4 regions of the Halalkalibacter lacteus genome follow, and region 1 is predicted to be linked to each of the others. Evidence: riboswitches for the same ligand, from Rfam matches in the RefSeq annotation. Region 1 holds a riboswitch; each other region holds the start of a gene.
The links. A riboswitch is a leader RNA that binds a small molecule or an ion and turns the genes downstream of it on or off. The one in region 1 is predicted to bind S-adenosylmethionine.
Positions count from the first base shown of each region.

Region 2: another riboswitch for S-adenosylmethionine. It lies ahead of SAZ04_RS07485 (methionine biosynthesis PLP-dependent protein); the one in region 1 lies ahead of SAZ04_RS18205 (peptide-methionine (S)-S-oxide reductase).
Region 3: another riboswitch for S-adenosylmethionine. It lies ahead of SAZ04_RS09015 (homoserine dehydrogenase); the one in region 1 lies ahead of SAZ04_RS18205 (peptide-methionine (S)-S-oxide reductase).
Region 4: another riboswitch for S-adenosylmethionine. It lies ahead of metK (methionine adenosyltransferase); the one in region 1 lies ahead of SAZ04_RS18205 (peptide-methionine (S)-S-oxide reductase).

Region 1 covers NZ_JAWRVL010000032.1:22,799-27,152, forward strand. The annotation lists gene SAZ04_RS18190 (ABC transporter ATP-binding protein) at 1-129, opposite strand, end outside; gene SAZ04_RS18195 (ABC transporter substrate-binding protein) at 149-1,192, opposite strand; gene SAZ04_RS18200 (ABC transporter permease) at 1,205-1,990, opposite strand; TPP riboswitch at 2,052-2,164, opposite strand; gene SAZ04_RS18205 (peptide-methionine (S)-S-oxide reductase) at 2,296-2,673, opposite strand; SAM riboswitch class I at 2,765-2,879, opposite strand; gene SAZ04_RS18210 ((2Fe-2S)-binding protein) at 3,157-3,624, opposite strand; gene SAZ04_RS18215 (FAD binding domain-containing protein) at 3,617-4,354, opposite strand, start outside.
Region 2 covers NZ_JAWRVL010000007.1:157,866-162,219, reverse strand. The annotation lists gene SAZ04_RS07500 (asparaginase) at 1-627, opposite strand, end outside; gene prsW (glutamic-type intramembrane protease PrsW) at 721-1,368, shown strand; gene SAZ04_RS07490 (hypothetical protein) at 1,432-1,593, shown strand; SAM riboswitch class I at 1,718-1,822, shown strand; gene SAZ04_RS07485 (methionine biosynthesis PLP-dependent protein) at 1,976-3,094, shown strand; gene SAZ04_RS07480 (bifunctional homocysteine S-methyltransferase/methylenetetrahydrofolate reductase) at 3,091-4,354, shown strand, end outside.
Region 3 covers NZ_JAWRVL010000009.1:140,072-144,425, forward strand. The annotation lists gene hisS (histidine--tRNA ligase) at 1-447, shown strand, start outside; gene aspS (aspartate--tRNA ligase) at 449-2,236, shown strand; SAM riboswitch class I at 2,347-2,460, shown strand; gene SAZ04_RS09015 (homoserine dehydrogenase) at 2,524-3,753, shown strand; gene SAZ04_RS09020 (hypothetical protein) at 3,730-4,035, opposite strand; RNA gene ssrS (6S RNA) at 4,179-4,354, shown strand, end outside.
Region 4 covers NZ_JAWRVL010000035.1:18,661-23,014, forward strand. The annotation lists gene pckA (phosphoenolpyruvate carboxykinase (ATP)) at 1-1,434, opposite strand, end outside; gene SAZ04_RS18780 (hypothetical protein) at 1,754-2,128, shown strand; SAM riboswitch class I at 2,380-2,491, shown strand; gene metK (methionine adenosyltransferase) at 2,654-3,859, shown strand; gene SAZ04_RS18790 (DUF1540 domain-containing protein) at 4,092-4,247, shown strand; gene SAZ04_RS18795 (gamma carbonic anhydrase) at 4,329-4,354, opposite strand, start outside.

The sequences.
Region 1 (4,354 bases):
TGTACTTTTGCCACAGCCACTTGGTCCAATTAATGAAACAAACTCTCCTTTTTGAAGAGACAGGTTTATTCCTTTAATAACGGGTTCCCCGCCAAACGAATGCTGCAGATTGCGAATGCTTAGTTCCATATACACTCCTAATTTCTCATTAAGGTAAGAATTTATTTGTCATCGCTTCTTCAGTCGATACTTCTGTTTCAATTAGTCCAGCCTCAAGCATCCAAGAGGAAAAATTATCCCAAATGTCTTCACTTTGAATGCCCCACTTTTCTGCACCCCCTTGATAACGAGGGCTTAGCCAATTTTGTGACGCACGAATAAGTTCTTCATCTGTTTCCGGGGTAGCCGCAATTAACATCTCTGCTGCTTCCTCTGGTTGTTCAATCGCAAATTCATATCCTTTTGACACAGCTCTTACAAATTTTTCAACTAGCTCAGGCTTCTCTTCAATGACAGCATCGCTGCTAAAAATAACAGGAGAATAATAGTTAAAGACAGGATCAATATCTTTAAGATAAATCATATTAATGTCTTCACCACGAACTTCCGCTTCAATCCCCGTCCAACCATAAAAAATCCATTGAAAATCAATGTCTCTCTTCGTATTTGCAAAAAAGTCAGCTGAACCAACAATGACATTTTCAACAGTTGAAGGATCTACCTGATGCTGATTTAAAACCGTGTTCAAAATTGCCTCTTCCTCAGCACCACCAAAACCGCCATATGTTTTCCCTTCAAAATCCTCTGGTGATGCAATCTCTTTTTCAACTGGAGAAGCAAAACCAGATGTATGCTCCTGAATCACAGCTGCGATCGAAACGACTGGAATATCTTTTGATCTAGCAATAGTAACACCAGTTTGAGATCCGATCCCAAAATCAGCTTGTCCTGCCGCAACAATTGGTACAGCACCTTCCATCGCAGGTTCGATAATCGTTAAATCAATTCCTTCTTCTTCAAAGAATCCTTTTTCTTTGGCGACATAAATACCGGTATGATTCGTGTTCGGTACCCAATCTAACATAAAGGTCGCTTCAACTAATTCTGAAGATTCAACCTGCACCTCTCCCCCAGCTTCTGATTCGATTTCCGTCTCCACTTCTTCACCTTGACTTGACTCTTCTACTTGATTGCAACCAACTAAAACAAGCATGATGATCAATAACAAAAAGGTACTTACTTTCTTTAACATCGAATTCTCTCCTCAATTCATTTTTTTATATTTGTGAGACTTATGTTTCCACGGCATCATAACTCTACCTAGGAAAACAACAACTAAAAATAACAGGCAGCTTAATAGTGAAATTAATACAATAACGACGAAAACTTTGTCTGTTGCAAACGAGCTTTGAGCTTTTATTAAATAAATCCCTAACCCAGAACTTGCACCGACCCACTCTGAAATAACAGCTGCTAACACACTATAAGTCGCTCCGATTCTCAACCCTGTAAATAGATAAGGAAGCGCGTGTGGGAATCGAACAGAATAAAACACCTGCCAAAATGACCCTCCCATTGATCTGACAAGCCGAATCATATCACGATCACTTGATTGCAGTCCCTCAACTACACTAACGACAACCGGAAAAAAAGTCACTAAAGCTACGACAAGCACCTTAGGAAGAATTCCGTACCCAAACCAAATAATAAGCAAGGGGGCAATCGCAATAATAGGAATCGTTTGCGAGAATAAGAGAATTGGATAAAAACTTTTACGTAAAAACGGCGAGATATCTAATATAAAGGCCATCACTAACGCAACCGCAATGCCTAATAAGAAACCAAGCAGCGCCTCTTTCGAAGTCATCCAAATATGTTCCGGTAATAGGTGCCACGTTTGAAACAACGTATGAACAATCAAACTGGGAGCTGGTAAAATCCAGTTTTCAATCTCCCAAATCCTAACAGCCACTTCCCATACCACGAGAAAAATTAAAATAGCGCTGATCGCAGGTGCAGCTGAACGGACAAACTGACGTAAAGAAACCATGTATACCTCCTTTCGCAAAAAAAGCCTACACACCACAGAGGCGTGTAGACTTACATATCACACGTAATTCTAATAAACATCCCTCCGCAGGCATTACCCAGATCAGGTTTAAAGGGTCGATATCTTCATCGGAATATCCTCTCAGCCAGCCTCATAGCTCCCCTATTAATTTTCATAATTTTTCCTTCGAAAGCGTAACACACATTCTGAATTACAGCAATATTCCGTTCTTTCCAACTGAACAAGATTACTCGTCGTGTAATTGCTTCACAGTTAACTTAAGTATTCTTTCATGTGAAGTTTAATTAGGATATTCGTTTGATCTCTTCCAAGCTAGTAATATGTTTCCATACTGGGGTAATTTCTGTAATAATTTCATCTTTTAAAATATGTTTTAGTTCGTTTTTCTTTTGTTTAGCTATTGTTAATTGATTAATAGTAGAAAAGAAAATGAATGATTGATTTTTAACTTGCTGACCTTCTCTAATTATTGGGTCATGCAAGTCAAAAAACAAATCTAATAATTCGTTATAGGATACTTTCCAAGGATCAAACCATATTTCTACTAGATCTACATTTGCCCGTTTTAAATGCCCTATTTGAACATATTCAATACCACGAAAAACTGTAATAAACGCTTTTTGACTGAAAAACTCACTTGCACCAAACACTGCTTTTTCCATTATTATCGCTCCTCCTGAGCGATAAGCCTCTCATCCATTCAAAAAAACCTCTCTTTAATTTAAAGAGAGGTTAGTATGATTAAATACATTGCTCTCATCTTTCAAAGGTAACACCTTTGCAGGAATTAGCACCGTTCAAGTCAATATTTTGACTTGATGGTTGCCGGGTTTCATAGGGCCTGTCCCTCTACCACTCTGGATAAGAAGTTTATCGCTATTTAATTTTTTATTCTTTAACAACTTTATTGTTACTAATCTTATCAACCACTTAGCTAAAATTCAAGTAATATTTTAAAAATAATGATAAAAGTTGCCCTCTCTAATAGAGAAATGCGCTTGATTATTACAGATAAAAAGAAAATTAGTTAGTAAAACTATGGATTATCCTGCTTAACCTCCTAATAATAATTACTAAATTAGTATCCCAACAATTGATGAAGTAATACAGATTTAATGGTTTTATTATTTTGAACATAGAAAAGCCTATAGATTCTTATGGGGACTTGATAACACTGATGTTATAGCCTCTTTAATTTCTTGATACCCTGTACAACGGCAAATATTAGATTCTAACCAATCCTTAATTATCGTATCATCTGCATTTGGATACTTTTGAATTAATGAATTGCAATTCATAATAAATCCAGGCGTACAATAGCCACATTGGAACGCAAACTTTTCAATAAACTGCGATTGAATTGGAGCGTTTTTAAGCCCTTCCACCGTTGTAACTTTTTTATCTACTGCCTCAACAGCAAGCATTAAACATGACTTCATTGAATCCCCGTCTATATCAATGGTACAAGCACCACAATCACCATTTAAACAGCCAGGTTTTGCCCCGGTTAACCCTAGCTCCGCGCGTAGAACATATAATAATGTATCCGCATATCGTGCATATATCGTACGATCTTCACCATTTATATTTAATGTCATTTCACTTTTATGCATTTCCCTCTCCTTCCCATGCATCTAATACATCAAGCAACGTATTCTTCAATACAAACTGCCGGTATTCTGCAGAACCTTGAACATCATCGAGAATAGGTGCAGGGATTCGTTGTATCGCTTCTTCAATTCTTGTTTCTTTAGATAATTGTTTATTATTTAAACTTTCTTCTATTAACTGATTACGAAAAGGAAATGAACACAGCCCGCTAAAAGCCACTTTGATGTATTCATTGCTAGTAAGTGCCGCAACTGTTAACAGTGGATATCCAACATCCCACTGTCTCCGCTTTTTCACACAAAGAAAAGGCAAATCAACCTCGCTCTGTTCTGTAATTGTTTGAACAAGGAACTCCCCTTTTTCTAATTTTAATTTCTGATTAAACACTTCGTTTATAGGAAGCTGTTTTAAGCCATTATGACTCGCGATTACGACCTGACTATTTGTTAATAAAAGCGGCAACACAGTTTCTCTGTAAATAATGTTTGCACAAATATTTCCACCTAAGGTGATTTTATTCCGCGCGGTATGGTCAGCAATTTCCACTATTGCTTTGCTTAAAAATGGGAATAATTGCACCTCACGGATCTTTGTCAAAGATTGTGCTGCTCCTATAATAACTTTATTCTCATTTTTTTTTAGCACAAGACACTCAAGAATTCCTTTAATATCAATGACAGCACCCGTAATAATTTGATTAACCCTTCCTAATGTTATCACTTCTGTCCCGCC
Region 2 (4,354 bases), on a different contig from region 1:
TAATAATGCCACCTTTTTTGTTATCTTCTTAACCGGGTAACATTCTCGCTTCGAAAGGGTGTGATGAAAGAAGACACCACGTTTTGTGACAATTCCAATCGGTCCATATTGTGGACTTTGAAAAGTAGCAATGTTACTTGAATGTGTTTTTGTTACGTTTTTTGCTGTGTGGATCTCATCATTCAATACGACGAGTACACCTTTACCTTGTGCATCTTCATTTGCTGCAACTCTTACAGAAGCTATTAAATTATGAGGGCCGTCAGCGCCAAGTTCGTTACTTGAACGCATAGCTCCAGTAATGATAACGGGAATATTCCAATCAAGTAAAAGGTCAAGTAAATAAGCTGTTTCCTCAAGTGTATCCGTTCCATGTGTGACAACAATACCGTCTAAATGATCTTCTTTTACTCTTTCTTTTAAGCGTTCTGCAAGATCAATCATTAAACTAGGGGTCATATGTGGTGATGGAATATTCAAATAATCGTCAACGATAACAGAGGCGATGCTTGATAGCGATTCGATAGTGGAATATAATGGATTTATCAAGTTTGGTTGCACGGCTCCTTGCTCATTTTCTTGCATCGCAATTGTGCCACCTGTATGTAAAACGAGAATTTTTTTCAAAAAGCACACCTCAAATTTAAGTTTTATAGAATAATATCATACCAGCTTAGAAATTAATTTTAAAGAGTAAAGCAATGGGAAAGGAAGAGCAAGTTGTTTGCAATTGTAACAGCAGCAATCGCTCCAGGAATGGCATTATTATCTTATTTCTATCTACGTAACCATTATACCACGAGTACAATAGCACTAGTATTTAGAACATTTTTGATAGGTGTGCTACTCGTTTTCCCAGTAATGGTCTTGCAATATGCGTTTACAACTGAAGGATATTTTAGTAATCCGTTCTCTAGGGCATTTATTTTATATGGGTTCGTGGAAGAGTTTTTCAAGTGGTTTCTTCTTTGGGTTTTTGCGTATCAACATGCAACTTTTGCGAGACGCTATGACGGAATTGTATTTGGTGTGTCGCTCTCGTTAGGATTTGCCACATTAGAAAATGTATTTTATTTAATAGCTAATGGACTTGAGACAGCATTTGGTCGAGCACTGCTTCCGGTTTCAAGCCATGCTCTATTTGGTGTTATAATGGGATACTATTTAGGAAGGGCGAAAATAGAAGGACAACAACGAGTGAAACATTTGACGTTGTCCCTTTGTTTTCCTATCATATTACATGGCGTATACGATTCTATTTTTATTGTATTTGATATGTATTTTTTAATTGGGTTGATTCCGTTTATGTTAGTACTATGGTGGGTAGCTTTAAATAAGGTAAAACGAGCTCACCATTTAGACGAATAATGAAAGAGTGAGTGATAAATAGTAATGGGGATAAGTGCATATTTATAGTAAAGGGTGATGATTATGGCAGAAGGACGTTATCGTATTGTTATTCGTTGTCCTGTTTGTGGCGAGAAATACATTTTACGTGGGAGACGAAACGAGAATGGAGAGTATGAGACTGGTTTTAAGCGTTGTGTTTGTGGGAATGAGGAGAATTTAAATATTGATGCAACACTAGAATAATTGGTAGTGTTTATAAAGGGATGATAACTAAATCTTGTATGAAAAAGCTTTTTTAGAAATTTTCACTTGCAAAATTGTATGAATTGTTGTAATTTTGATTAAACGCAAAAAACAATATTTGAATTTCTTATCAAGAGAGACGGAGGGACTGGCCCTATGATGTCTCAGCAACCAGCCTTTATAGGTCAGGTGCTAATTCCATCAAGTCTTTTGGCTTGAGAGATAAGAAGAAGTGAATGATTTATAAAAACCACCTTCTTCTTATATAATGAGGGTGGTTCTTTTTGTAGAAGATGAAAGAAAAGATATTATTTATACCTCAATCAGCGACAAATAGGTGAGAGAGGATCATGAAATGATTGAATTATTGGAGGTATGAAAGATGAACCGAGAAAAACTAGAAACGATTTTAGTGCAAATAGGAAACCGTTCTTCGGACCCGACTGGGACGATCAATACACCTGTTTATTTTTCAACAGCATATAGACACACTGGGATTGGGGAGTCGACTGGTTACGACTATGCTCGAACTGGAAATCCGACGAGGGAAGTGGTTGAAAATGCGATAGCTAAACTAGAAGAGGGGGATAGAGGATTTGCATGTAGTTCGGGTATGGCTGCCATCCAAACGGTGCTATCTCTCTTTGAACAAGGTGATGAAATTTTAGCTTCTCAAGATTTATACGGAGGGACATACCGTCTATTCGAACAAGGATGGAATCGCTGGGGCTTAACATTTTCCTTTGCTGATCCGAGGAAACTTGAGCAGTTTGAACGTTGTATCACCGATAAAACAAAAGCTTTATTTATTGAAACACCGACGAATCCACTGATGCAAGAAGCATCAATTCCAGACTTGGTTCAAATAGCCCAAAAATATGGATTGTTATTAATCGTTGACAATACATTCTACACTCCTTTGTTACAACAACCACTTGTTGATGGGGCAGATATCGTTATTCATAGTGCCTCGAAATATTTAGGAGGGCATAATGATGTGATTGCTGGGTTAATTGTCGCTAAGGGAGAAGAGTTATGTGAAAGAATTGGGTATTATCATAATGGAATTGGAGCGATTTTATCTGCGTTTGATTCATATCTTTTAACTCGAGGCATGAAAACACTTGCGATTCGTATGGATAAACATGAAGAAAATGCAAAAGCGATTGTTACATACTTAAATGAGCAAGAAAGCGTGACCGATGTCCTTTACCCAGGTAAGGGAGGCATGGTCTCATTTCGTATCTTACATGAGCAATGGGTGAATCCATTTTTGCAGCAGTTGAAACTTGTCTCTTTTGCAGAAAGTTTAGGGGGGGTCGAAAGCTTGATGACTTATCCTGCTACGCAAACGCATATGGATATTCCTGAAGATATTCGAATAGCAAATGGAGTTTGTAATCGTCTTTTGCGGTTTTCTGTTGGGATAGAACGGGCTGAAGATTTAATTGCAGATCTTGACCAGGCATTCCGGTATGTAAAAGAGGAGGGCGACGAATGAAATTACTAGAACAATTAGCCACGCGGGTTTTAATTGGGGACGGTGCTATGGGAACTTTGCTTTATGAGCAAGGCGTTGATCAGTGCTTTGAAGAGGTGAATATAACTGACCCTGAAAAAATTGTGAATGCTCATAGAAAATATGTAGAAGCTGGCGCGGATGTAGTACAAACCAATACATATGCAGCCAATCAATTAAAACTTGAGAAATACGGTCTTAATAAACAAGTTCAGACAATCAATCAGACGGCTGTAAACTTAGCTAGACAAGCAGCAAAAAAGTCAGCATTTGTAGTCGGAACTGTTGGTGGAATAAGAAGGTTTCAACTTGAAGAATGGAGTTTGCGCGAAATTGAAGTTGCTTTTTCTGAGCAAATGAATGAACTATTGTATGAGGGTGTCGATGGACTTTTACTTGAAACATTTTATGATTTAGAGGAAGCAAAAATGGCAACGAGTCTAGCTAGAAAGCTAACTAATTTACCGATAATTGTCAATCTTTCAATAGGTGAAGTTGGTGTCATGAACGGTGGTATAGCTGTTTCTAATGCGTTTGATCAGCTTATAGCAGTAGGAGCGAATGTTGTCGGGTTGAATTGCCGGACAGGTCCATTTCATATGCTTCGCTCATTTGAAACGATGCCTTTACCGAAGGAGGCCTTTCTATCAGCCTACCCGAATGCAAGTTTGCCTGATTACAGAGATGGGCGAGTGTTCTATCAATCGAATGCTGATTACTTTCAAGCGATGGGGGAACAATTTATTAAACAAGGTGTACGCTTATTAGGTGGGTGCTGCGGGACAACACCGGAACATATTGAGGCGTTTGCAAAAGTAAAATCTGTTACGAAACCGGTCACTAGTAAAACGGTCCGTCCACTTGTAGCGGTGAGAGAAGCGATTCACATTCCGCGGAAACAAACGCCGTTACCAGAAATTGTGAAAGAACGTAAATCTGTTATTGTTGAGTTAGATCCCCCGAAAAAATTAAATACAAAACGATTTATGGAGGGCGCAAAGGCATTGAAGGAAGCTGGTGTAGATGCTGTGACAATGGCTGATAATTCACTTGCTTCTCCAAGAGTCGATAATCTAGCACTCGGAGCGATGGTGAAAGAGCAGCTTGGAGTCAGACCGCTTGTTCATGTTACGTGTCGTGATCGAAATTTGATTGGTTTACAATCACACTTAATGGGTCTTAATGCGTTAGGAATTGATGATGTGTTAGCCATTACAGGGGACCCAACAAAAATTGGCGATT
Region 3 (4,354 bases), on a different contig from region 1:
GCGATTACGACACTTTGTGGTGGTGGTCGTTACACAGGTCTTGTTGAGGAAATTGGTGGTCCATCGACTCCTGGAATTGGTTTTGCTTTTAGTATTGAGCGTGTCATTATGGCATTAAAAGCACAAGAACAAGCAATTCCTGTTGCTCCGAAGTTAGACTGCTATCTAGTTTCATTGGGTGATGCGGCAAAAGAAAAGACTGTTGAACTCCTGTATAACCTTAGAAGTGCAGGTGTTAGTGCTGATAAAGATTATCTAGATAAGAAGATGAAAGCTCAGTTTAAAGCAGCTGATCGCTTACAAGCACGTTTCACAGCAATCCTTGGAGATGATGAACTTACTCATGGAGTCATTAATGTGAAAGACATGGAAACAGGAGAACAGGTACAAATAGAGCTAGAAACATTTATTGATCATATTAAAGAGAAAACCTTAGGAGGTAAGTAGGATGATAGGAAGAACACATCACTGTGGAATGCTACGCGAAGAACATGCAGGAGAACGAGTACAATTAAAAGGGTGGGTACAAAGACGACGGGATTTAGGTCAAGTTATTTTTTTAGATGTTCGTGATCGATCTGGTATTGTTCAAGTTGTCTTTAGTCCTGAAGTAAACCAAGAAGCACTTGCTGTGGCAGAACGAGTAAGGAATGAATATGTCATTGAGGTAGAGGGACAAGTCGTTGTTAGGGATCCGAAAACAGTAAATGAAAAAATTGAAACAGGTTCAATTGAGATCCATGTTGATAAAATGAGTATCTTAAATGCGTCGAAGCCTCTACCTTTTCAAATTGAAGCAGATACAGATGCATCAGAAGATGTTCGTTTAAAATATCGATATCTTGACCTTCGTCGTCCTGATATGCAAGAGACGTTTAAGTTACGTTACCGTACGACGAAGTTAATACGTGACTTCCTTGATGAAGAAGCTTTCATGGAAATTGAAACGCCAATGCTAACGAAAAGTACACCAGAGGGAGCTCGTGATTATCTTGTACCAAGCCGTGTACATCATGGTGAGTTTTACGCGTTGCCACAATCGCCGCAGCTCTTTAAGCAATTGTTAATGGTATCTGGTTTTGAACGTTATTATCAAATTGTTCGCTGTTTCCGTGATGAGGATCTTCGTGCGGATCGTCAACCTGAATTTACACAAGTCGATATCGAAACATCATTCATGGATAAAGAAGACTTGCTTGCAATGACAGAAAAAATGATGGCGAAAATTATGAAGGAAACAAAAGGGATTGAAGTATCATTGCCGTTCCCTCGTCTTACGTATGATGAAGCAATGAATCGCTTTGGTTCAGACAAACCTGACCTTCGTTTTGGTTTGGAGTTAGTAGAACTGTCTGATGTTGTGAAGGATTCAGAGTTTAAAGTATTCCAAAGTGCACTAGCTTCTGGTGGTACAGTTAAGGGATTAAACTTGAAAGGTGGAGCAGACAAGCTATCGCGTAAAGAAATCGATGCTCTTACTGATTTTGTGAAACAATATGGTGCAAAAGGTTTAGCATGGCTAAAAGTTGAAGAAGAAGGGCTTAAAGGTCCAATTGCTAAGTTCTTTGATGAGGATGTAGCAACTGCTCTTCAAGAAGCATTAGGTGCAGAAACGGGAGACCTTCTGTTCTTTGGGGCAGACAAGAAGCAAGTTGTATTTGATAGTCTTGGTGCATTGCGCTTGAAGTTTGGTAAACAGTTTGACTTGATTGATCAAAGCCAATATAACTTCCTTTGGGTTGTTGATTTCCCACTTGTTGAATACGATGAAGAGGCAAAACGTTATGTAGCTTTGCATCATCCATTCACAAGCCCAATAAAAGAAGATATAGAACTTCTTGCAACTGATCCAGGAAGTGCACGAGCCAATGCTTATGATCTTGTTTTAAATGGATATGAGCTTGGTGGTGGCTCTCAACGTATTTACCAAAGTGATATTCAAGGGCAAATGTTTACAGCACTTGGGTTCTCTGAGGAAGAGGCGCGTGAACAATTTGGCTTCTTGTTAGAAGCATTTGAATACGGCACTCCGCCACATGGAGGGATTGCGTTAGGTTTGGATCGTCTTATTATGCTTTTAGCTGGTCGTACGAATTTACGTGATACAATAGCTTTCCCGAAAACAGCAAGTGCAAGCTGCTTATTAACCAATGCACCTGGTGAAGTGAGCGTCGAACAGTTAATTGATCTAAATTTATCCATTATTGGTAAGAAGACAGAAAAGGTAAATGTGTAAGAGGTCCGAAAAGGTGAGTTTACCTCTTCGAACAAGAATAAATTAGTTTGACAGAAGGCAATAGGTAACGTATAATCATTGTTAATAGAATTTGAACGTTTGAATATTCAAACTTATCAAGAGTGGTGGAGGGAACTGACCCGTCGAAGCCCGGCAACCTTTTTGCAAGCCATGCAAAAAAGGTGCTACTTTCAGCAGAATGATTTTATTCTGGAAGATAAGTGAAGGCAAAAAACCTTTCCTTATCAGGAGAGGTTTTTTGTTTTATAGAGAGAGAGGGACATGAGATGATACGAATAGGTTTAATAGGATTTGGAACAGTTGGTAGTGGTGTATATGAACGATTGCTACAGACTAAAGACCAAATCAAGCAATTACTAAAAAAAGATATTGAAATTTCAGCGATATTGGTAAAGGATAAACAAAAGCGGCGAGCTGAGAAAGTCGATGCATTTGTGACAACTAGCTGGGAAGAGTTTTGTGGAATAGCTAAATTTGATGTTATTTTTGAAGCGATTGGTGGGATTGAACCAGCTTTCTCATATACCGCAAAGTGGTTAGAAAAAGGGGTACCGGTAATTAGTGCAAATAAGAAACTAGTGGCTGAAAAGGGAGAAATTCTTGAGCAGCTAGCAACTGCCCACTCTACTTATTATGGCTATGAAGCAGCAGTTGCAGGAGGAATCCCGATTATTAACTCGTTAAAAGGAACTCTTACGACTACACCTATAACTAGAGTATCTGGGATCTTAAATGGAACAACCAATTATATGTTAACTGAAATGATTGAAAATCATCGTTGCTTTACTGAAGTGTTATTGGAGGCGCAAGAACTAGGGTATGCTGAAGCTGATCCTACAGATGATATTGAAGGGTTTGATGCCTGGTATAAAATTCGGATTCTAAGTCGTCTATGTTTTGGAAAGTGGTCACCTGTTACATCATTCTATCGAAAAGGTGTATCAAGCATTGAAGATTGGCATGTTGAAGTGGGAGAGCGTCTTGGTTTTAAAGTGAAGTTAGTTGCTGAAGCATGGAGAGGCGAATCAGGGGTGAAAGGTCGTGTGACTCCGGCATTTTTATCACCAATTGAACCGTTAGCGAACGTCAGAGGGGTTACGAATGGAATTTCTTTAGAGGGTGAATCCATTGATCAACTTCTTTTTCTTGGACCAGGAGCAGGAAAAGAAGCTACAGCAAATAGCATGGTTGAAGATTTTATTTTCCATGAACGAAGTACAAGTGCATGGAGAAATACAAAAGAAGAAAAATGGGATATGGAGGAGTCCTTTACGCATGCTTTCGTATTCATCAATCATTCAGAACGAAATAAAGCATTGGAATGGGTAAAGCAAGCGGGAATTGCTGTGATTGATACATATGCTCATCATGAGGGGGAAGGTTGGATTGTACCAAGTAACCACTCATCCCCTTTTGAAATGTATCCTATTTATGGTGATATATCGACAAGGAAACGAGAAAAGACAATTCATTCAGCGCAATTCGGGGCGTTCTGATTTAAGCTTTTGATAGGCACTTACTAATGGATAGGCATCATCTTTAATATAATAAGTTCGAACACCGCGGTTCGTGTGTAAATACAAAAAACCCATTGCGTTTAGTTCTGGCTTTTTTCGATAAGAAATGTCAAAGATTGAAGTTAACTCGAATGTATCATCTTTGACAATTAGCTTGTTATCAAATAATTTCATGTCGAATGATGTTTCAATGATACGCTTTTCGGTCCAACCGATTTCTTGGTGAATTTCAACACATCTTTGACTAGCGAGTAGATTCATACAAGGCTCACCTCACATTAATAATTATTAGCTAAACTGTAACATAGGGAATGAGAAATTACCAAATCATTATATAGCTGAATATTCTGATTATGTAATTGACTTTCTAATTTAGTCTTGATAGAATGTATGTAAGCAAGTAAGATTTCCTAAGATGTACGTATGCATCTACGTTTTGAGCCAACAGAATTTGGACGGGAGCTTGCGTTGTAAATGTAATTACAAGCCTTCTTGTAGGGAAGTAAGATCATTTGTACAGAGCACCCACCTGCATAGGAGCAGGTTCAAAACTATAAGTAAAACGGCATTATTGGGATTT
Region 4 (4,354 bases), on a different contig from region 1:
AACACCTGCACAATGAAGAGGAATGTGTAAGCCAAAGATAGAATCTGTAACAGTTTCTACTGTCCGTAATTCTCCTGATAGAGCAGCTTGAACCATTGCACGCGTATATTTTAAGTTCATTCGTTCGCCTACTCCAAATGAACCACCAGACCAGCCTGTATTTACAAGGTATACATCGACATGATGCATTTCAATCTTTTCCCCTAACATTTCTGCATAACGAGCAGCTGGGAGCGGTAAAAATGGTGCACCAAAACAAGTTGAGAAGGTTGCTTCTGGCGATGTCACGCCACGCTCGGTTCCAGCTAACTTACTCGTGTATCCAGACAAGAAGTGGTACATTGCCTGTTCTTTTGTTAGCTTACTAATAGGCGGTAGAACACCAAATGCATCAGCTGTAAGAAAGATGATCGTGTTGGGGTGTCCAGCTACACTTGGTGCTAATGCGTTTGGAATAGCCTCAAGTGGATAAGCAGCTCTCGTATTTTCTGTTAAACAAGTATTATGATAATCTGGTTGGCCTGTCTGCTTATTTAGAATGACATTTTCAAGAACAGAACCGAAACGGATTGCATTCCAGATTTGAGGCTCTTTCTCCTCTGTGAGGTTAATGCATTTTGCGTAACAACCACCCTCGATATTAAACACACCAGTACTTGACCAGCCATGCTCATCATCACCGATTAATGATCGATGTGGATCTGCTGAAAGCGTTGTCTTTCCTGTGCCAGATAATCCGAAAAATAAAGCTACATCTCCTTCATTGCTCGTATTTGCTGAACAGTGCATCGACAGGACGTCTTGCTCTGGAAGTAAGTAGTTCATAATGGAGAAAATCGACTTTTTCATCTCGCCTGCATATTCTGTACCACCTATTAAAACAATACGTTCTTCAAATGACACAATAACAAATGCTTCGGAACGAGTGCCATCAATGGCTGGATTTGCTTTAAACGATGGTGCTGAAACAATCGTGAAGGCCTTCTTTTCATTATTATATTTTATTTCTGTTGGCCTAATAAATAGTTGGCGAGCAAACACTTGGTGCCACGCGAATTCGTTGATTACTTTTAAAGGTAAGCGGTATAAATCGTCTGCACCTGCATACCCATCAGAGACAAACAGTTCCTTGCGGTTACCTAGATGTTCGATTACTTTATGGTATAGAGAGGTGAAGACTTCTTTCTCAATTGGTTGGTTCACAGTTCCCCAGTCAATCTTGTCTACAACACATGATTCTTTGACAATGAATTTGTCCAGAGGGGAACGCCCTGTGTACGCGCCAGTTTCAACACTAAGTGCACCTGTTGAAGTCAATGTCCCTTCACCACGTATTAAAGATTTTTCGATTAGTGAGGAGATTGGTAGATTAAGGTGAACATTGTCTTGATTCACTAAATTGGCTAATTCTGATTTTAGGCTTATTGTTTCCATTGTCGCAAAATCCTTTCTTTTACATAAATTAGTTACCATTTTTTATAAAACTTGTTTATTAGTATAACACATTAAGTTTAATAGTCTATACTATTATAAAATTTTTTCAAATGTGCTAGTGAATCAAACATCTTTATAAAAACAAGCGTGAGCCTATTCTTTCATCGCCCCTTTCAGAGGGGGCGCTTCATCAAGTCACTTCTTAAAAGTTGGGTCATGTAAGCAAGGAAGAATGATAAGTGTAAATACGAATGACGTTCCTATTTTTAGTTTCTATGCATACGATGTAGCTAAAAGGAAGGAAAGGAGGCGTTTGTGTTTGGACCAAGTATCAATGCTTGATTTGGCGACAGTTTCCGCAGTTGTTGCAGCTCTTGTAACTGTGATCGGAAATGCATTTGGTGTTGAAAAGCAGTATCGGGCTCTTTTGGCAATTGGTATAGCTGGTATACTTTGGTTTATCCCAAGAGAATGGGGAGAGCAAGTTTTAATGGCTTTGATAATCGGGCTGACCGCAAGTGGTGTGTATAGTCAAGTGAAACCGAGAGATAATGAAAATGAACTGATGAGAATGCAACTAAGAGAAGACATAAGGCAAGAGCAGGAACGAGAGCAAGAGCGCAAGCAGCGTGAAGAATTGCAACGTCAACGTCAGGAGGATCCAGAGCGTAGACGAGATGATACACCTTATTAGGAGGAGCGGAAAAAGATCGATTTTTACCTTTTTCAGTTTCCTCTTTATTAAGGTGAGGGGAACACGGAGCATAGATTCGAAAAATAGCTTACACACTATAGTATTAGAGTGACTATGCTAGTTCAGAGGATGGTCAAACGTATTCTGGCGTAGGACAATCAAAAAAAGATTCCCCTCTCTTTGCTAATCATTTTAGTGTGAACAGGTTGACAGCATACGACATGTGCGATATGATATGCGTCGAACGGATACTCTTATCCTGAGTAGGCGGAGGGACAGGCCCGAAGAAGCCCAGCAACCAACACTTGTAGCCATGAGTGAAAAGGTGCTAACCTGCAAGGCATTTGTCTTGAACGATAAGAGGCTAAAGGTAAACATTCAACCCTTTTCCTCTTTAGGAAAAGGGTTTTTATCGTTTATACGTCTTTACAGGTAGGTATTTCCCATTCGGTGGGGCATGAGTGCCGTCTCAAAGAAAGATACATGCTAGGAAAGTAGCAGTGTTTAAAGGAGGAAATGATTAGTATGACAGAATTGAAAAGCAGACGTTTATTTACGTCAGAATCTGTAACAGAAGGGCATCCTGATAAAATTTGTGATCAAATTTCCGATGCTATTCTTGATGCAATTTTAACAAATGATCCAAACGCCCGTGTTGCGTGTGAAACGTCGGTAACAACAGGACTCGTATTAGTAGCTGGAGAAATTACAACTAGTACGTATGTGGACATTCCAAAAATTGTCCGTGAAACAATTAAAGGAATTGGTTATACTCGTGCGAAATATGGTTTTGACTATGAAACGTGTGCGGTCCTTACATCAATTGATGAACAATCAGCTGATATTGCTCAAGGTGTGAACCAAGCACTTGAAGCACGTGAAGGACAAATGACAGATGAAGAAATTGAAGCAATTGGTGCTGGTGATCAAGGTCTTATGTTTGGGTATGCCAACAATGAAACAAAAGAGCTTATGCCGCTCCCGATTTCATTAAGCCATAAAATTGCGCGTCGTCTAACTAAAGTACGTAAAGATGAAATTCTACCATACCTTCGTCCTGATGGAAAAACGCAGGTGACTGTAGAATATGATGAAGATGGAAAACCTGTACGTATTGATACAATTGTTATTTCTACGCAGCACCATCCAGAAGTAACACTTGAACAAATACAACGTAATTTAAAAGAATATGTGATTAATCCGGTCGTTCCACAAGAACTGATCGATGAGAATACTAAGTATTTCATTAATCCAACTGGTCGCTTCGTCATTGGTGGACCTCAAGGCGATGCTGGTCTAACGGGACGTAAAATCATCGTTGATACATACGGTGGCTATGCTCGTCACGGTGGAGGAGCATTCTCTGGTAAGGATGCTACAAAGGTTGACCGCTCCGGTGCGTATGCAGCTCGTTACGTAGCAAAAAACATTGTTGCTGCAGGCCTTGCTGATAAATGTGAAGTTCAACTAGCTTATGCAATTGGTGTCGCGCGCCCAGTATCTATTTCAATTGATACATTTGGAACGGGCAAAGTATCTGAAGAATCTCTTGTTACGCTTGTTCGAGACAACTTTGATCTTCGTCCGGCTGGAATTATTAAAATGCTCGACCTTCGTCGTCCTATCTACAAGCAAACAGCAGCATACGGTCACTTCGGTCGTACAGATGTGGAATTACCTTGGGAGCAAACAGATAAGGCAACTGCTTTAAAAGAGCAAGCTGAACTATAAGAAATTAGAAGAGGCAGGCTCATGTGAGAGACTGTCTCTTCTTTTACTTAGAGGTTAGAATGACCGGAAAACACGAGCAATTGACCGGAAAAATATAGGAACTGACCGAGATAACGCATTAACAGACTGGAATGTCTAAAAAGCCATACAAAAGGACTCGCTTTTTTTACGAGTCCTTTTGTATGGCTTTTACCCCTTTTGGCCAAAATGTAAGTAAGAGGGGGTGAGTGATATGGCACAAGATGTGTTATGTGAAGTGAATAACTGTGTATATTGGTCTCAAGGTAACCAGTGTGATGCAGACAAAATTTATGTGGTAAGTCATACGGGTAAAGAAGCAGAGAAACAAGAAGAAACGGATTGTAAAACATTTGAAGCACAACATTAATCGTGAAAGAAAAAGAGCGACGCACTCGCTCTTTTCTTTTTCTATTATTGATAATAATAATCAATCTTATTCATACAGCAACTAATTTTTCATTTCTTCTTTGAGTT